Linked DNA regions of Lichenicola cladoniae. The protein of the gene in region 1 binds, or shares a complex with, the protein of each later gene. Links are inferred from orthologs where the notes say so. Each region holds a gene or a part of one and is shown in the gene's direction. Other genes may lie near its edges.

What was found.
Region 2: the proteins of HN018_RS07090 (region 1) and uvrB are in contact, whole or in part, in a crystal structure (PDB 7EGT), measured with the Thermus thermophilus proteins. The link is inferred for Lichenicola cladoniae from one-to-one orthologs. Residues at the interface, in WP_096412145.1 of Thermus thermophilus: His654, Arg656, Phe657, Gln666, Asp668, Glu669, Lys680, Arg681, Leu682, Ser683, Lys685, Tyr686, Ala687; in WP_096411307.1 of Thermus thermophilus: Glu23, Leu25, Arg26, Asp27, Gly28, Glu29, Arg30, Phe31, Arg55, Glu326, Asp327, Phe328, Glu379, Ser382, Gln383, His398, Gly400, Arg401.

The regions. Positions count from the first base shown.
Region 1 is NZ_CP053708.1:1,524,755-1,528,030, reverse strand. What follows is about bases 22-2,980. They hold HN018_RS07090 (ATP-dependent helicase), read left to right. Parts: upstream 22-351; coding sequence 352-2,610; downstream 2,611-2,980. Other genes in these bases: HN018_RS07085 (50S ribosomal protein L11 methyltransferase), read left to right, coding at 2,607-2,980; HN018_RS07095 (JAB domain-containing protein), read right to left, coding at 22-121. Outside these bases: more of HN018_RS07095, read right to left, coding at 1-21; more of HN018_RS07085, read left to right, coding at 2,981-3,276. UniProt on the Escherichia coli protein: A helicase with DNA-dependent ATPase activity. Unwinds DNA duplexes with 3'-5' polarity. Translocates on single-stranded DNA with 3'-5' polarity. Initiates unwinding more efficiently from a nicked substrate than double-stranded DNA.
Region 2 is NZ_CP053708.1:1,369,376-1,372,656, forward strand. What follows is about bases 256-3,219. They hold uvrB (excinuclease ABC subunit UvrB), read left to right. Parts: upstream 256-606; coding sequence 607-2,832; downstream 2,833-3,219. Other genes in these bases: HN018_RS06285 (DUF167 domain-containing protein), read right to left, coding at 256-557; HN018_RS06295 (TonB-dependent receptor), read right to left, coding at 2,889-3,219. In the rest of the region: HN018_RS06280 (RES family NAD+ phosphorylase), read left to right, coding at 1-217; more of HN018_RS06285, read right to left, coding at 249-255; more of HN018_RS06295, read right to left, coding at 3,220-3,281. UniProt on the Escherichia coli protein: The UvrABC repair system catalyzes the recognition and processing of DNA lesions. A damage recognition complex composed of 2 UvrA and 2 UvrB subunits scans DNA for abnormalities.

The DNA.
Region 1 (3,276 bases):
TGATCAGCTGCTTGGCCAGCGGTTTGGTGTCCCGGCGCGCGATCGCCAGGAACAGCAGCATCTCCAGGATCTCGTAGTCGGCGAGCGCTTCCGGCCCACGCGACAGCAGCTTTTCGCGCATGCGGCCCCGATGCCCGGCCGGTCCGGTGCTGTCGAAACTGGGGCGGTTTCCGGGCAACAAGGACAAAGGCATTCCGACCTCGATACACTAACCAACCGTTAGCGTATCGAACCGACTCGACGGAGGGAGATGTTTTTCGGGCTGTGCATCCACATGCCGTGCGACGCATGAGGAACAAAACAAGAAACCGCATTGAGGCCTGGCGGTCGAAGCCCTAGGTTGCCTGGGACATGACATCCTATCTCGAACGGCTGAATCCCGAGCAGCGCGAGGCCGTCGAGACGGTCGACGGTCCCTTGCTGGTGCTGGCAGGTGCCGGCACCGGCAAGACGCGCGTGCTGACCACCCGCTTTGCCCATATCCTGCTGAGCGGGCGTGCCTCGCCCGGCCAGGTGCTGGCAGTCACCTTCACCAACCGGGCGTCACGCGAGATGCGCGAACGGGTGGCGGTCATTCTCGGCCGCCCGGTCGAGGGGCTGTGGCTGGGCACCTTCCACGCGCTGTGTGCCCGCATGCTCCGGCGCCACGCCGAGTATGTCGGGCTCACCTCCAGCTTCACCATCCTGGATACCGACGACCAGCTCCGCCTGCTGAAGCAGGTGATGGAGCTGCACCGGATCGACATCAAGCGCTGGCCGGCACCCGGGCTGATGGGCGCGATCCAGCGCTGGAAGGATCGCGGTCTGACGCCGGACCGGATCACCCCATCCGAGGATACCGACTTTGCCGGCGGCAAGGCGCGGCAGATCTACGGCGACTACCAGGAGCGCCTGCGCCAGCTCAACGCCGCCGATTTCGGCGACCTGATGCTGCATATCGTCGAGATCCTGCGCACCCGGCCGGACGTGCTGGCGCAGTATCACCGTGCCTTCCGCTACATCCTGGTCGACGAGTACCAGGATACCAACACCATCCAGTATCTGTGGCTGCGCCTGCTTGCCCAGCGCGAGGGCTTCCCCTCGAACATCTGCTGCGTCGGCGACGACGACCAGTCGATCTATTCATGGCGCGGCGCCGAGGTGGAAAACATCCTGCGCTTCGAGAAGGATTTCCCCGGCGCCACCATCGTCCGGCTGGAGAGCAACTATCGCTCGACCGCGCCGATCCTGGGCGCGGCTTCCGGGCTGATCGCCCATAACGAGGGTCGGATGGGCAAGACCCTGCGGCCCGGGCGCGAGGACTCCCAGGGCGACAAGGTGCTGATCGCCTCGGTGTGGGACTCCGACGAGGAAGCCCGTCTGGTGGGCGAGCGGATCGAGCAGTTGCACCGCGAAGGCAACACCCTGTCCGAGATGGCGATCCTGGTCCGTGCCGGCTTCCAGACCCGCGCATTCGAGGAGCGGATGATCACGCTGGGCCTGCCTTATCGGGTGATCGGCGGCATGCGCTTCTATGAGCGGGCCGAGATCCGCGATGCGATCGCCTACATGCGGGCGATGAACCAGCCGTCCGACGACCTCGCCTTCGAACGGATCATCAACCTGCCCCGCCGCGGTGTCGGCGACGTGGCGTTGAGCGCGCTGCACAGCCGCGCGCGTGCCGACCGCGTGCCGATGACCGAGGCCGTCTTGCGGCTTCTGGCCGACGGCACCCTCAAGGGCCGCGTGCGCGACCAGCTCGGGCAATTGATGGCAACGCTCGAGCGCGGCCGCATCGGCCTGGCCGAGGCTGCCCAGGGCGAGCAGATCGCACCGGTGCATATCCGCGTGGTCGAGACGCTGCTCGAGGAGAGCGGCTACATCGACATGTGGAAACGCGACAAGTCGCCCGACGCCCCGGGACGTCTCGACAACCTCAAGGAGCTGGTGCGCGCGCTGGTCGATTTCGAAACATTGGGCGGCTTCCTGGAACACGTCTCGCTGGTGATGGAGAACGACGAGAATGCCGGCGCCGACCGCGTCAATCTTATGACGTTGCACGGAGCCAAGGGGCTCGAGTTCGACAACGTGTTCCTGCCCGGCTGGGAGGAAGGCCTGTTCCCGAGCCAGCGCACCATGGACGAGAGCGGCAACAAGGGTCTCGAGGAGGAGCGCCGCCTGGCCTATGTCGGCATCACCAGGGCCCGCAAGCGCGCGCTGATCAGCCACGCCGCCAACCGGCGCATCTACGCCAACTGGCAGAGCTCGATCCCGAGCCGCTTCATCGACGAGATCCCCGAGGAGCATGCCGAACGGATGGGCTCCACGTCACTCGCCCGCGAGCAGTTGCGCAATGCGCCTACGGTGTTCAGCGGCCAGTTCCCGCTGATGGCCAAGCGTCCGCGCGCGATCGAGAGCTGGGAGCAGCCCGGACGGGCGCCACGCTCCGACACGCTGGCACCCGGCACCCGGGTGTTTCACCAGAAATTCGGCTACGGGATCGTGAAAAGTGCAGATGACAACAAGCTCGATGTCGAGTTCGAGAAAGCCGGGTTCAAGCGCGTGCTCGACAACTACGTGCAGCAGGTGAGCGAAGGCGAGATCGGCGCCGACATCGGAACCGGATCATGACGGTGATGACCCGGCGTCACGCGACGCGGCTGGAAACGGTGCATGTCACCGTCCCGGACAGCGCCGTCGAGGCCTACGAAAGCGCGCTCGCCAGCGTCTGCACCACGGTCGGCATCTTCGAGGCGGACGACACCCAGACGATCTGGCGGATCGAGGGTGTCAAGGATGTCGGCGTCGGCGAGGTCATGCTGCAATCCGCACTCGCCCTGGCTGCCGCGGCCACCGGGCTGATCGCGACGCTGGAACGCTCGGACACCGAGGCCGAGGGCTGGCTCGCCCGCACCTACGAGAGCTTTCCCGAGCAGCAGGTCGGCAAGCGCTTCTCGATCCGCGGCACCCACCTGCTGGCAACCACCGGCGGGCACCGGATCACCCTGACGCTGGATGCAGGCATCGCGTTCGGCTCGGGCGAGCACGGCTCCACGCGCGGCTGCCTGCGCGCGCTGGAGCGCATCGCCTATCGCCGGCCGGCCCGGATCCTGGATCTCGGCTGCGGCTCCGGCATCCTGGCGATGGGTGCTGCGAGCCTGCTCCACGCGAAGGTGCTGGCAGTGGACATCGAGCCGTGGTCGGTGCGGGTTGCGGCACAGAACGCGGCGATGAACGGATTGCGAAACCAGCTGGTCTGCCGCCACGGCAATGGCTGGCGAACCCCGGACATCCGCG
Region 2 (3,281 bases), 160 kb from region 1 along the record:
GTCCGGACAGGTGCTGGCGCGACAGCTGCGGCAGCAGGGCAGCAACGGATTGATCTACCCGTCGGTGCGATATGCAGGCGGCACCTGCCTCGCCGCCTTCCGTCCCAGCCTGGTGCAGAACCTCCGCCAGGGCAGCCTGTGGCGCCTTACCTGGGCCGGCAGCCGCACGCCGGAGGTGAGCCGGCCGGCCGGGACGCCACCGCTTTCGACCTGTTGAGGTGCGCGGGAGGCTGGTCCGGCGGCCGGTGTCAGCCCGCCAGCAACACCTGCAGCCGTGCCGCCAGGGTTTCGCGATCACCCTCGATCCGCAGCAGTTTTTCCCGTGACGTGCCGCCGCTGTGCAGGCTGACCCTGCTGGCGGCGACCCCGAAGGCCTCCGCGACGGCGTCGCAGACCGCTCTCGTCGCGCGGCCATCCTCCGCCGGTGCCGTTACCGCGACCCGCAGGCGTATCCGGCCGTTCGCATCCGCCGTGCCGCCGGCAACCGCCGGCCGCCTGGCGCGGGGCTGAGCGCGCACCGCCACCAGCAGTATTCCGGCATCCGGATCGATCGTCACCTGCCCGGATCTCCTTGCCTTGGGCGATCCCGATCGCCACCTTCAGCCCATGTCAGTGACGCTCCAGAAGAAGCCTTCCCGCAAGCCCGAGCGGCCGGCTCGTCCGGCGATCGATCCGGCCAACCAGTTCGAGCCGGACCGGCAGGCGGCCAAGCCGAAGCTGCGCCAGCTGAAGGTGGTTTCTCCCTATGAGCCGGCCGGCGACCAGCCGACGGCGATCCGCGAGCTGGTGGCTGGCGTGCAGTCGGGCGAGCGCGACCAGGTGCTGCTTGGCGTCACCGGGTCCGGCAAGACCTTTACCATGGCCAAGGTGATCGAGGCGGTGCAGAAGCCGACCCTGATCCTGGCGCCGAACAAGACGCTGGCGGCCCAGCTCTATGGCGAGATGAAGCAGTTCTTTCCGGAGAACGCGGTCGAGTATTTCGTCAGCTACTACGACTACTACCAGCCCGAAGCCTACGTGCCGCGCTCCGATACCTATATCGAGAAGGACAGCGCGATCAACGAGCAGATCGACCGGATGCGCCACGCGGCGACCCAGGCGCTGCTCGAGCGCAACGACGTCATCATCGTGGCCTCGGTGTCCTGCATCTACGGTATCGGTTCGGTCGAGACCTACTCCCGCATGGTGGTCAAGATGCAGGTCGGCGGCGCGATCGCGCGCGACACGCTGGTCAAGGCGCTGGTCGAGCAGCAATACCGGCGCAACGACGCCTCGTTCCAGCGCGGCACCTTCCGCGTGCGCGGCGAGACCGTCGATGTGTTCCCGGTGCAGAACGAAGACCGCGCCTGGCGGATCATGCTGTTCGGGGACGAGATCGAAAGCATCATCGAGTTCGACCCGCTGACGGGCGAAAAGACCGCCGACCTCGAGGAGGTGCACGTCTACGCCAACAGCCATTACGTCACGCCGCGTCCGACGCTGAACCAGGCCACCATCCTGATCAAGCAGGAGCTGCGCGAACGGCTGATCGAGTTCACCGCGAACGGCAAGCTGCTCGAGGCCGAGCGGCTGCAGCAGCGCTGCACCTTCGATCTCGAAATGATCGAGACCACGGGCGCCTGCAAAGGAATCGAGAACTACTCGCGCTATCTGTCCGGCCGCAAGCCCGGCGATCCGCCGCCGACCCTGTTCGAATACCTCCCCGAGGACGCCTTGCTGATCGTGGACGAAAGCCATGTGACCGTGCCGCAGATCGGCGGCATGGAGCGCGGAGACTTTGCACGCAAATCGATCCTGTCCGAGTTCGGGTTCCGGCTTCCCTCGTGCCTGGATAACCGTCCGTTGCGCTTCGACGAGTGGGAGCGCTTCCGGCCGCAGACCATCCATGTGAGCGCCACGCCCGGCCCGTGGGAGATGGATCGCGTCGAAGGCGTGTTCGCCGAACAGGTGATCCGGCCGACCGGGCTGATCGATCCGGTCACCGAGATCCGCCCGGTCGAGCACCAGGTCGACGATCTCCTGGCCGAATGCCGGATCGTGATCGGCCGCGGCGGCCGTATCCTGGTCACCACGCTGACCAAGCGCATGGCCGAGGACCTCACCGAATACATGACCGAGGCGGGCATCAAGGTCCGCTACCTGCACTCGGACGTCGACACGCTCGAGCGCATCGAGATCATTCGCGACCTGCGTCTCGGCGCATTCGACGTGCTGATCGGCATCAACCTGCTGCGCGAGGGCCTGGATATTCCCGAGTGCCAGCTCGTGGCGATCCTGGATGCCGACAAGGAAGGGTTTCTCCGCTCGCGCACCTCGCTGATCCAGACCATCGGCCGCGCCGCCCGCAACATCGACGGGCGCGTGCTGCTGTACGCCGACCGCATGACCGACAGCCTGAAATACGCGATCGAGGAAACCGATCGCCGGCGCACCCGGCAATCCGACTGGAACACCGCGCACGGCATCACGCCGCATTCGGTACGCACGCATATCGGCGACGCGATCAAGTCGGTATTCGAGCAGGACTACGTGACGGTGTCGCCGATCAAGGATGGCGGCATCACCGACATGGTCGGCAAGGACCTGAAGGCGGCGATCGTGGATATCGAGAAGCGCATGCGCGCCGCCGCCGCCGATTTGGAATTCGAGACCGCGGCCCGCCTGCGCGACGAGCTCAAGCGGCTGGAGGCGCTCGATCTCGGACTCGAGCCGCCACCGCCGTCGCCGGCTTCACGCGGCGGCAAGGTCGCCAAGTCTCGGACGCCCGAGCCGCTCGGTCCGGGCGGTGGCGGGTATGATCCGTCGCAGCGACGGGGCAAGCGGCGGGGTTGAAGACCAAGGGCGCTGCCCCTGGACCCCGCCAAAGGCTTGCCTTTGGAAGCCGCTTGTTAGAAGCGCTGGGTGATGCCGCCCAGGATGGTCCGGCGTAGGCCGTATTGCGGGGCTCCGACGCCGATGCCGCTGCCGTCGCGAATGAGGTAGCGGCGATCGAGCAGGTTCAGGATATCGAGCCGTATCTCGGTGCCGCGCAACACCAGCCGCTTGAAGGTCTGCACGAACGAGGTGTTGATCACGTAATAGCCGGGCAGGGCGCGTCCGTTCGGAACATCGCCGTCGGCACGCAGGCCGGAGCCGACGACGAGATCGACCGATGCCCGCAGCGGATGATTCGAGCCGTGCAGGAACGAATAGGCCGCACCGGCCGATCCGGTCCAGCGCTGGTCATGGTCGAGATGCACCCAGCGGTTCTTGATGTAGGAAACATCGGCCTCGCTGAAGTT